Regions from separate parts of the Shewanella sp. Pdp11 genome, predicted to be linked through region 2. Evidence: riboswitches for the same ligand, from Rfam matches in the RefSeq annotation. Region 2 holds a riboswitch; the other holds the start of a gene.
What was found. A riboswitch is a leader RNA that binds a small molecule or an ion and turns the genes downstream of it on or off. The one in region 2 is predicted to bind cobalamin.
Positions count from the first base shown of each region.

Region 1: it holds a riboswitch for cobalamin, as region 2 does, so the genes downstream of both, AYJ58_RS07625 (ABC transporter ATP-binding protein) here and AYJ58_RS21030 (TonB-dependent receptor) in region 2, are expected to answer to the same signal.

Region 1 covers NZ_CP015194.1:1,723,871-1,730,044, forward strand. The annotation lists gene metH (methionine synthase) at 1-2,349, opposite strand, end outside; gene AYJ58_RS07620 (histidine phosphatase family protein) at 2,626-3,357, shown strand; cobalamin riboswitch at 3,562-3,727, shown strand; gene AYJ58_RS07625 (ABC transporter ATP-binding protein) at 3,828-4,709, shown strand; gene AYJ58_RS07630 (FecCD family ABC transporter permease) at 4,750-5,835, shown strand; gene cobT (nicotinate-nucleotide--dimethylbenzimidazole phosphoribosyltransferase) at 6,001-6,174, shown strand, end outside.
Region 2 covers NZ_CP015194.1:4,784,335-4,790,508, forward strand. The annotation lists gene AYJ58_RS21025 (hypothetical protein) at 242-1,456, shown strand; gene AYJ58_RS21030 (TonB-dependent receptor) at 1,516-3,477, opposite strand; cobalamin riboswitch at 3,587-3,819, opposite strand; gene AYJ58_RS21035 (hypothetical protein) at 3,956-4,624, opposite strand; gene AYJ58_RS21040 (hypothetical protein) at 4,829-6,174, opposite strand, start outside.

The DNA of each region.
Region 1 (6,174 bases), 1.9 Mb from region 2:
CACGCCGACGATATTCTTGCCGATATCGTGCACGTCGCCTTTTACCGTCACCATCAAAATCTTGCCATTTGATTGGCCTTCGACCTTTTCAAGCTCAATGTACGGATTTAAGTAAGCCACGGCTTTTTTCATTACCCGCGCCGATTTCACCACCTGCGGCAGAAACATCTTGCCCGAGCCGAACAAGTCGCCGACTACGTTCATGCCATCCATCAGCGGGCCTTCAATCACATCTAGCGGACGTTTCGCTTCTTGGCGAGCGGCTTCGGTATCTTCATCGATAAATTCGGTAATACCTTTGACGAGCGCATGGGATAAGCGTTGGCTCACTGGCCAGCTGCGCCATTCTAAATCTTCTTTCTTACCGACCTGTGCGCCATCACCGCGGAATTTCTCCGCGATTTCAAGTAACTGCTCGGTATTGCTCGAGCCTTCAACTGGGCAGGGTAAGTTAAGCACTACGTTTTCGACCCGCACTTTAAGTTCAGGGTCGATATCATCGTAAATGGCTAATTGGCCCGCGTTGACTATGCCCATGTCCATGCCGACTTTGATGGCGTGGTACAGGAACACCGCGTGAATCGCCTCGCGCACTGGATTGTTACCGCGGAACGAGAACGACACGTTGGACACGCCGCCCGAAATCATCGCGTGGGGCAGGGTGGCTTTAATCGCTTTAATGGCATCAATAAAATCGACGGCATAGTTGTCGTGTTCATCGATACCTGTGGCGATGGCGAAGATATTTGGGTCGAAGATGATGTCTTCTGGCGGAAAGCCGACCTTATCGACCAACACGCGGTAGGCGCGGGTACAGATTTCGATTTTACGCGCTTTAGTGTCGGCCTGACCTTGTTCGTCGAATGCCATGATAATGGCCGCCGCGCCGTAGCGTTTCACCAGTGTTGCTTGCTCGATAAACTTGGCTTCGCCTTCTTTGAGGGAAATAGAGTTAACTATGCCCTTGCCTTGAATACATTTGAGGCCAGCTTCGATCACTTCCCACTTAGAGGAGTCGATCATAATAGGTACGCGGCTGATGTCGGGCTCAGAGGCAATCAAGTTTAAAAACTTGTGCATGATCTCCACGCCATCGAGCATGCCTTCGTCCATGTTGATGTCGATGATCTGTGCGCCGCTTTCAACCTGCTCGCGGGCGACATCGAGCGCCTGCTCAAACTTGCCTTCTTTGATCAGCTTTAAAAACTTGGCCGAGCCTGTGACGTTGGTGCGTTCGCCCACGTTAACGAACAGGGTATTGGCATCGATAGTCAGTGGTTCCAAACCGGCAAGGCGGCAGGCTACGGGAATATCGGGCAACACGCGCGGGTTATGTCTATCGACCGCTTCACGAATAACGCGGATATGTTCAGGCGTACTACCACAACAACCGCCGATAATATTGAGCATGCCTTCGCGCGCCCAATCTTCAATCACGTTTGCCATGTCTTCTGGGGTTTCATCGTAACCGCCAAACTCGTTCGGCAAACCCGCATTTGGATGCGCCGACACATAACACTCACTGATGCGGGATAATTCTTCGACGTATGGGCGCAGCTCTTTTGGCCCAAGTGCACAGTTAAGGCCGATAGATAAGGGCTTGATATGGCGTAGGGAATTGTAAAAAGCTTCGGTCGTTTGGCCAGTCAGTGTGCGGCCAGAGGCATCGGTAATGGTGCCCGAAATCATGATAGGTAAGAGGTCACTCGAATGCTGACCGAATAAGTCATCGAATACGGATTCAATCGCAAACAGCGCGGCCTTGGCATTTAAGGTATCGAATATGGTCTCGACCATAATGATATCCGCGCCGCCTTCAATCAGTGCCTTAGTGGATTCTTTGTAAGCAGTCACTAACTCATCGAAGCTGACGTTGCGATAGCCTGGGTCGTTCACATCAGGGCTAATTGAACACGTACGGTTAGTGGGGCCTAACACACCGGCGACGTAGCGTGGAATGCCTGTGGCAGCAAAGACTTCATCACAGGCTTCACGGGCGAGGCGTGCGCCGGCTAAGTTAATTTCGGCGGACAGCGACTGCATGTCGTAGTCGGCCATGGCGATGGTGGTGGCGTTAAAGGTGTTGGTTTCAATGATGTCGGCACCGGCGTTTAAGTAGTCGGTGTGAATTTGTTTGATGATGTGGGGTTGCGACAACACCAATAAATCGTTGTTACCTTTGACATCCGTGTGCCAATCTTTAAAGCGCTCGCCGCGATAGTCCTCTTCTTCCAGTTTGTAGCCTTGGATCATAGTGCCCATGGCACCGTCTAAGATCAGAATGCGCTCTGCAAGCTGTTTGCGAATGTCTGCTAATATCTGGCCGGCTTTGGTTGAGGGTATCGTCATAAATAATTACCTTAAATACAGCTAAGTTAAGTCCAAGCATCGACCCTTGTTATGCAAAGAGCATTTTATTCTGGTCTATCGACATTTGTTTTTGGATACTTGTTTTTATAAAATGCTTTTGGACATTTAAACGTATAGACGTCCATAATACGCGACTTATGATTGTCAGGGCAAGATGAAAGTCAAAGGCATTAGAATCTAGGTTCTAGGCTCTAGGCTCTAGGCTTTGGTTCCTAGCACCTAGATTCTAGATCCTAAGATTTTTAAAAGGCATATATGAAACAAGTTCGATTGTTATTGTTGCGCCACGGCGAGTGTGAAGGCGGCGCCATTTTACGCGGCCGTGTGGATGTGCCTCTAAGCGAAAAGGGCTGGCAGCAAATGTCGGCAGCAGTTGAGTCACAGGCCAGCGTGTGTAGCGCGATTTATAGCTCGACCTCACGCCGCTGCGCCGAATTTGCCCAAGCCTTTGCCGCCAAGCTGCATTCGACGGCGGCGCTGGTATCTGAGTCAAGGCCATTGCAGGCGCAGCTTTTATCGGGTTTACAAGAAATCGACTTTGGCGATTGGGACGGTCGTCGGCTCGATGAACTGTATCAACAAGCGGGCGAACATTTAGCGGCCTATTGGCAAAACCCTTGGCAAACACCGCCGCCCAATGGGGAAACTATGGCTAGTTTCGAGTCGCGGGTGAATGGGACGATTGACCAGATACTCGCCGCCGAGTTTAAACGGTTGATTATCGACTCAGATAACGCCGAGCAGGTTACGGGCGCTAGCGTGGGTAAGGGCTTGAGTACGGGTGAGCTGGCTGCCAAGGTATGGGTGGTGACCCACGGCGGGGTGATCCGTCACCTAATGGCGCGCGCCCTTGGGGTTGAACGGGCGGTGGGATTTTTCAGTCAACTCGATTTACCCGTGGCGGCCGTGGTGAGCATTACTGTGCTGCAGGATGAGCACGGCGTTTGTTACTGGCGTTTAGATTGGCCGAGCGGACGCTGCGAGTGATATGCATCGGCCTAAGGTGAAGATTTTTCTTGTCTTACCAGCGTGATTGTCGATTGCCTATTAAGGTAAATATAGGATAATGCGTTTTCCTGGCGTCCCCCTAAGCACGCGGCCTTGCAAGGCTTGCGATAGCGTATCGGATGACGTCACAGAAATAGGTGTTGGGAGTTTTGAGTGGTGCGAGTATGTTCTGTGGCAACGATTGCCAGCTTACACTGCAAAGGCTTGAAATCAATCTCAACATAATAGGGAATCGGGGAGCTGCTTGTCAGTCAGCCCGAACTGTGCCCGCAACTGTGAGTGACTTTTTATATTGTTTTTAATACAAAAAGTGACGAGTCAGGAGACCTGCCTATTTCTGTTATCGCTGCGTGCAGCCTTAGTTCTCGAGCGGGTGACTCGAGGGAGCCGATGACAATGTGCATAACCTTTTTTAATTCAGGTTTGGACTCGCTAGGAGCACCACTTTGGTGAAACTCTCTGCCATCCAAACGAGCCATACCTTGAATGACAGCGACACTCGCCCATCAGCGAGCCAAACGGTCGCGCTTGATGTCAGCCAGCTAAGCTGGTGTATCGATGGCAAAACCATTCTTTCCAATATTAACTTTGCGCTGCCTACCGGGCAGATGCTGGGTTTGATTGGTCCAAACGGTGCGGGTAAGTCTAGCTTGCTGCGCTGTTTATATCGCTTTGTTCGCCCGACTCAGGGCAAAATTACCCTGTTTGATCAAGATATTGAGCGTTTATCGCCCAAGGCGTTTGCTTGCCGAGTTGCCGTAGTGCAGCAAGACACGCCGCACTATTTTGACCTCACCACAGAGCAATTGGTCAGCATGGGCTTAACACCGCATAAGGGCATGTTCGATACCAATTCGAGCTGTGACGGCGAGCGCATAGCCAAGGCTCTAGAGAAAGTCGGCCTGAGCCATAAGATGCATCAACAGTACGAGCACTTATCTGGCGGTGAAAAGCAGCGTGCCTTAATCGCCCGTGCCATAGTGCAGCAGCCGCAGCTATTAATCCTTGATGAGCCAACCAACCACCTCGATGTGCGTTATCAAATCCAAATCCTCGAATTGGTGCGTAGCCTTGGCATCAGCGTGATTGCCTCTATTCACGATCTCAATTTAGCCAGCGCCCTGTGCGACAGTTTGTTGTTGATCCATAACGGTGAAGTCAGCGCTATGGGCACGCCAACTGAAGTATTAACCGAGGCGCGAATTGGCGATGTGTTTGGCGTGTGCGCTAAGGTATCGACCCATCCACAACATAAAAAGCCCTTGATCAGCTACTTTTATGGTTACCATGACTTAACGCACCACATGGCTGAGCGAGGCGAGGGCGGATGATTCAGGGAGTAAATAGCATTTCATCTCACATTTGGGGCGTATGGTGACACCTTTGACGAGACAACAACTGATGCTGGTCGCATTAGGCATAATCACTTTGATAACCCCCATTGCCGCCACAAGTTTTGGCGCGGCGAACATCAGTTTTATCGATGTTATCCAAGTGTTTATCAATAAAATGGCCAACCTCACTCAAGCCAATGGCATGACAGAGCGCATCGTGATGGAGCTCAGGCTGCCGCGTATTTTGCTCGCCTTTGTGGCGGGTGCGGGCTTGTCCTTGGCGGGCAGTGTGCTGCAAACTGTGACCCGCAATCCGCTGGCCGACCCTTATCTGTTTGGTATTAGTTCCGGCGCGTCCTTTGGCGCTGTGGTGATGTTGACGATATTCACAGGCTCTGGATTTTTTGATAATGCGGGCATGGCGGCAAACTCGGGGATTTTTAGTGGCTCGGGTGCCTTGTCGGGTTTGCTTTGGTTTAGCTTGCCCTTCGGCGCTTTTATTGGCGCCAGTTTGTCGGTACTGATAGTGCTGGCCTTGTCTGGCCTTGGGCTCAATAGCCAAGTGGAGCGCATGTTGCTCTCAGGCGTGGCGACCTCTTTTATGTTTGGCGCGTTAACAAGTTTGTTGTTGTATTTCGCCAGTCCGCAGGCGACGGCTTCTGTGTTGTTTTGGAGTTTAGGCAGTTTTGCTAAGGCCAGTTGGTCCTTATTAGTGCTGCCGACACTGGTGATTGGCGCGAGTTTGTTCATTATTTTAGGCATGAAACGGCAGATCATGGCGTTGCAAGCGGGGGATGAAACGGCGCATACCTTAGGGGTGAATGTGCCTAAGTTGCGACTCAATATGCTGTTGCTCTGCTCCTTGATTACCGCGATTTTGGTTGCCACCTGCGGCGGGATTGGCTTTGTCGGTTTGATGATCCCCCACACAGTGCGCATGCTGTTTCCCGGCCGTCAGCCGATTATTTTAACGGCGCTGGTGGGCGGATTATTTATGGTGTGGATTGATGTACTGGCGCGCTGTTTACTTGGCAATCAAGAGTTGCCCGTGGGCATTATCACGGCGGCCATAGGTAGCATGTTCTTTTTGCTGATTTTGCGTAAACGCAGAGTCATGGCGTAAACCTAGAGTCATGCCGTAATCCTAGAGTCATCTAGCAAGCGCAAACTGGCGAGATAATCATCATTTCTGTTGATATCTGCCCCGCGATTGGAAATGCAAAATTGGACATGTTAGTCATAGACGCAGGATGCGTTGTGGTTATTTAAGATTATAAGTGGAGTGTGGATGTCTCAGTCAGCCGTGTCTTTTCAAATCAGCCCAGTTAGCAAAGCGCAGGATCCATTGATCCAGCAGAAAATAGATCTTAAGACTAAGCCGCCCGGCGCCTTAGGTCAGCTCGAATCCTTAGCCTTACAGATTGCCCGCGTGCAAGCGACTGATTTGCAACAAACGGATCAG
Region 2 (6,174 bases):
GCATCATTTAGTATCATGGTCATGAGAATCTTGCCAATATAAGATGACTCAATCAAAGGATACAATTGAGCCTCAAACTGATATCAAAGTGGAAATATCTTTATTTGGAATTGGCAAACAAACAATCCATTTGAAAAGAAAAATCAACTTAAGTATCATGGCCCAAACGTAGAGTTTTTTGCTCAAAGCACTGAAATAGTAAGCTGTTTTGACTGTTTCAGATAAAATATCGGAGAGAAACGTGAGATACAGTAAATTTACCATTGCTTTGTTGTGCTTGTGTGCAAGTAACTCGTACGCCTTAGAGTTGATAACTGCAACTGAAAACCAATCAGTAAACCAAATCGAACAAAAGTTTGATATTGATAACTTGTTAATATCTATTAATGACCGCTTATCTAATCATAAGAAAAGTGAATATGATTATGAATCACTATTAACAAACATCAAAAACGAGAAAGAGCATTATAACAAGGCAATATTGGCATTACCCAATGCCATTTTAACAGAAAGTGACCCGAGTAATTACTTCAAAGAAATCGAAACCTTAGTAAAGAACATTGATTCACTTGAAAAGAAATCGGTCGAAGACGAAGTTAAAAACAAAGAAAACTATCAAGATATATTAAAACAGTACGAAATTGTTAATAGTCAACGAACTCAAAGAAGCGCACAACTTTTTGCATTAAAAAAAGAAATAGTTAATCGTATTGTTGCTGAGTTATCCAGTGCTGATAGTGTTAAGTCAATTGACCTAGAAAGCTCTATGACTTGTTCTAAATTTCAATCTATAAATGATTGTTTAAAAGATACCGAAAAGTATACAGTTAAAAATACGATTAATTCAGATCCATTCCTTAGCGATAAAAGTGTACTACTATCATACAAGGTTATTGATGCTAGTATGAATATGAATGGAGAACTGCATTATAGAGTTAACATGACGTTTAAGCCGTCATATAACAACAAAATAGAATCATTACTCAATGAAAAACTGGGCCTTAAGTCCACAGTGATTACCCTAACGAGCAACGTTGATGCAGACTGGTATGTCGATGGTGCAAAGGTTGGTACAGGTAAGAAAATTTATCCCGAAGTTACCTTAGGTAAGCATGGTATTGTCGCATCATACAAAACCATGAAAAAATCAACCATTGAAACAGTAGAAACCAATGCTATTTTTAACTATAAATTTGGCAAGATAGAAGACAAACCCGCTACTGACAATGAAGAGATTAAAAGTATAGCGAATAAGTCAGCTGCAGAGGAGACCAAGTCTAAACAGACTAAGCCTAAATTAACTATGTATGCAAACAAAGAAGACAACACATCGAAAGAAGTTAATAATAAAAATGAGATATCTGCCGATAATAATGATAAAAATAGCTATGAATATTATCTTGGTATTAAACCGCTAAATAAAGAAGAACAAGATAAACAATTTAAGAATAGATAATAGCAAAAGCAGCCTTTATATTCATTTAAAGGCTGCAAAATAGCTTATGTAGTCAGATATTAAAAACGATAACCAAGGGTTAAACGAATATCACGGCCTCGACCAGAGTAATAACTATCCCCCCAATCGCCACCGTAATAACCTGCACTGACATAATCTTTATCGAATACATTATCGATACGCAGGCTGGCAAGCCAAGCATCACGATTGTAGTTCAAGGCTAAATTACCAAGCACGTAACTTGCCAGCTTATCGCCTTCGTTGCCGTTATCGCCTTCAATAAAACGATCACCCGTGTAGATAGCTTCGGCAAACACCTGGAAATGCTCAGCAAAATCCATGCTGACATAACCGCGCCCTGTGTGTTTTGCCACCCAAGACAGCTCTTTGCCATCATTGATACCGTCAGTAAATTCAGCATCGATATAGTTATACTCTAGCCCGAGCTGCAGCGCTTTAGTCACCTGCCAATCCCAATCGGCACTCGCGCCATAACGACGAGAAGCGTCGGCATTGACGTTAGCGCCTTGAAAATCTCCATTTGGAGGTGTCTCCGCGCTAGGATCGAACACGATTTCATCTTCCAAATCGAGACGATATAGGCTCACTCGTAGAGTTTGGCTCGCGAGAGTCCAATCCCAACCCGCTTCGTAGGAGCGGCCCGTCTGCGGCTTTAAGCCAAACACATCTTTAGGGGTATAAGCTTGCTCATCCACTTTGGCAAAACGGAAGTTTTCATCGCCACGTAGATAGAATCTGTGATCTGTATTAGGACGGTAGTTTAGGCCGAACTCGAATGCAGTAGCATCTTCATCTAAATCGATACCACTAGGATAAACTTTGCGATCGACTAACTCGTCGGTCACCCGCGCATATCGCCCACCCACAACATAACTTAGGGTATGACTTAATGGCACAGTGGCTTGTAAGTAAGCACTTTGTGTTTGCTGCACATTACTGCGCGCCATAGTGTCAAAATCAGCCTTACCACGGCTAATGTCTAAACCTGTGACTAGGTTTAGCTCACCTTGACGCGTACTGTAGCTCGCTAACGCTTTAGGGCTAAACATCAACAGTGAGCGTGTATTATGGCTGTTCGCCCCCCAATTAAAAGAAGACACTAAGGTATCGCTGTAATCTAAATCCGCCGCCAGCGCCCAGTTTTGATTGAGCTGATGCTGGTAACCCGTACGCGCCGCAGTGGTCATTTCGTGAGAATATTGCTTCTGGTTCCCAGAGTCACGTGGGTTGTCTTTAAATTGATCTTTAGTAAGCGAGCCAGGATTTTCACGGTCATCGTCGTAATAGCTGGTTTCAACGAAGAACGAGTCTGTGGCCGTTTTATATTGAATGCGGCCAAGAATAGAGCCGGTTTCGTTAGCATTATGTTTGCGATAGTTGTCACCTTGGTTGTAACTACCGGTGAAAAAGTAACGCCAATCTTTGTTGATCGCGCCAGACACATCACCGCGACCTTCATAGGTATCAAAGCTGCCGCCGGATAACTGTACGCTACCGCCGGTATTTTCAGGGGATTTAGTGACAATATTGATCACGCCGCCTACCGCTTGGTCACCATAAAGCACACCCGCACTACCCGATAAAATTTCGATGCGTTCGACTTGGTTAAGCGGAATGGCATTAAGACTAGGAGCTGCGATATCGATATTATTGAGGCGACGACCATCAAGTAAAATCAGCGTGTTATTCACAGCAGTGCTGGCGCTAAAGCCACGCATCGCAAAACTAGTACCGATGTTATTATCTGAAATTTGAATACCACTTTGACCGCGTAAAACCTCAGTCACACTAGTGGCACCGCTCATTTCAATCGCCGCAGCGTCAATCACATTCACATTCGCGGCAATATTTAACGGGGTATTGTCAGAGCGGCCAATCACGACAAGATGCTCGTCGACTTTCGCTGTGCTGGTAGCGTCAGCCGCCATAGCGGGCGCGATAACGGAAAAACTGCAAAGGCTACCGATCAGCAGCGCGATTTTGGTTGGATTTGTTCCCATTTTACCTTTAACTCCTGCAAGGAAAACGGGGCATTAGCGCCACGATACTGTTCATTCAGTAAAAGATACTGACAGTGACTATCGCATTTTGAGATCTGCCCACCGAAATCTCAAAAACACCTTTAGGGCCGGTCTCCGGACTTAGGCTATGTTAATCCGTAAAAATAGAATTAACGCGAGACTGACCTTTAACATTCTGACTATCGGGCTCTGTCTTGAACACACCAATCAAACGCGGTCTTCTCTCACCTTTTACCGTTGCGGGGGCAGTGCCAGAATTTCACTGGCTTCCCGATTATCTCGCGGCTTTCGCACGCAAGCACCTCAGAAGGTTGACTAAAAATTTGATTCATAGGGCACAGCCATCAATAAAACAGCGATACTCCCTTAAGGCTCAGCACATTATAGAGCCTGAGCGCGCGCATTATAGACGTCTATACGGATGAAAGTCCATCAAACTCAAGCGAACGTCTACAGTCTACTTCAAGGAGAATGGGACTAAAGCGGAGATAAAATCTTGGCTATTATCTGCCTGCAGTGGTGGTTTATCGACAGAAAAAACGGCACCTCGCATCGACTTATGCAGTAGATACAAATCTTTATTGCCACTGACAACCGTATAGTAGCCAATTTCCCCTTGAGGAATCGAAGCATAGGCTTTGGGATTCACTTGCGTGGCATTGTGGATATTGGGCATGGCTGTACAGCCTAAAATAGCCCTAAATCCCTCGTGTCCATCAACTTCAGTGTCGCCGAGCTTCTGGTACACCACTTCGCCGTCACAGGTCGATTTATAGGTCTGGGCCATCGCATCTAAAAAACGCTCTGGGCTAATACTCTCGGCCATATCCTTAAAGCCCTGCACGCAAAATAGTGCACTCCACTGGGTTAATGCTTCCTGCTCAGGCACATATTCTGCCATAAACATGCCTGCTTGCTCCTCATGATAAGCCTGCTTCCAGCCCGCAGGCAGATTGAACCCTAATTGCTGACCAAATACCGGCAATACATGGGTATGAGCAGCGCCGCTTTCGCTCCGAGCTATATCTAATGTGGCTTGAACTGGCTCTGAGCCAATTAAGCTGCAGAGTAATAACACACTGGCACCTTGAAACAATCCAATAGGTGAACACAATGCTAATTTCATACTTATCATCCTTGTATCGCACTTATAATTAATACGACATCATGAAATTGAACAGAAAACACCCAGCATTCTAACGAAGAACCTTCGCTGAAAACAGTCAAAAAGTTATATTAACTGCCACTTTAAAAGAAATAATCACTATCACGGCTTGAATAACAGGGAAATATTCCGTTTATCTGCACAGTAACGGTAAAAAGGTTAGTGCTATTCGCTAAATAACCACATTTTTACTTCAGGTTTAGGCCTTTCCTGACTCAGAATCACCAGTCTTTGCTCTGGCGTTTCGCATTGGGCAACAGGGGTAAAATCCAGCGGCTTTATTACCAACGAATCGGCAGGCGGTAGCGGAGATTTGGCAAACATCTCGTTATTCATCGACCAAGAGACCCACTCTCCCTGTTCACTGATCCCGACATACCCCTCACCCGCCTTCGCTAACCAAGTTAATCGTGGAATACGCGCTATGAGCTTCTCAACATTTTCTAGGTTAGCCCTATAACCTACTGGCACGACTTTGCCATCAGGACGGGTAAATACAAATGATGCCGAACCTGGGATGATCTTGCTTCCCTCCTGCCAATACCGATTGAGAATATCTTGAGCATAGTGAAAACCATATAGATAGGCGTAGTCACTATCATCGACCAGGATTTGCGGTACGGCATTGTCACGCAGCAACAAAAATCCCGTGCCAACACTGACAATACTGTTCACGCCTTTAATATCCGTTTGTTTGAGCCAATCGATACCACAGTTCGTTTCATTGCCCCAAAAGTGCGCCTCACCCGTTGGACTTAAGATTGCAAAAGCACAGCTATTTGACGTAATACTCGCGACATCCAGTAGCGCACTGCGAATAGAATAAACATCACTACTCTGCCCCCAAGTCACGACGCTGCCATCCTTTTTTAGAGCTGCGTAAGTTCCTTGGGTATATTCAACACTCACAACATCCATTAACTGTGGCAGCAGCTTTTTCATATTGGTTGACCGTTCAACTTGCCCCCAAATCACAGTGCTTCCGTCTTTTTTAAGAGCAGTAAAACTTCGTCCTTCAGCAAAAATATCCACGACATCAAACAGTTTATCCTGCACATGTTGGCTATTGCCGCCTTCGGGACCATAACCCCAAGTGTGCACTTTCCCATTGGCATCGAGTGCGGCTACCGCCTCACGATTAGCATAGAGTTTAGTGATGTTTGTCATTCGACTTTGCAGGACTTTGTCGAGGCTCAATTTCCCCGCTCGCCCCCAATACACCACAGTGCCATCTTCACGCAGGGCGGCAAACCCCTCCTTTACAGGCACGACTTGTTTAACCTGTTTAAGCTCCGCAGTCACTTCGCGACTATCGCCGCCACTAAAGCTATTACCCCAAGTGACCACATCACCATTGGGGGTGATAGCAGCCACTGCCATATCATTTGTTACAACGGTATTTACTGCGGGTAAATCACAGGGAATATGACGATACTGCGGACTCGGTTTTTCCTTAAATTGGATGAGTTTACCGTTATCAAACTGCAGCAATGACTCGTTATTACTTTCCA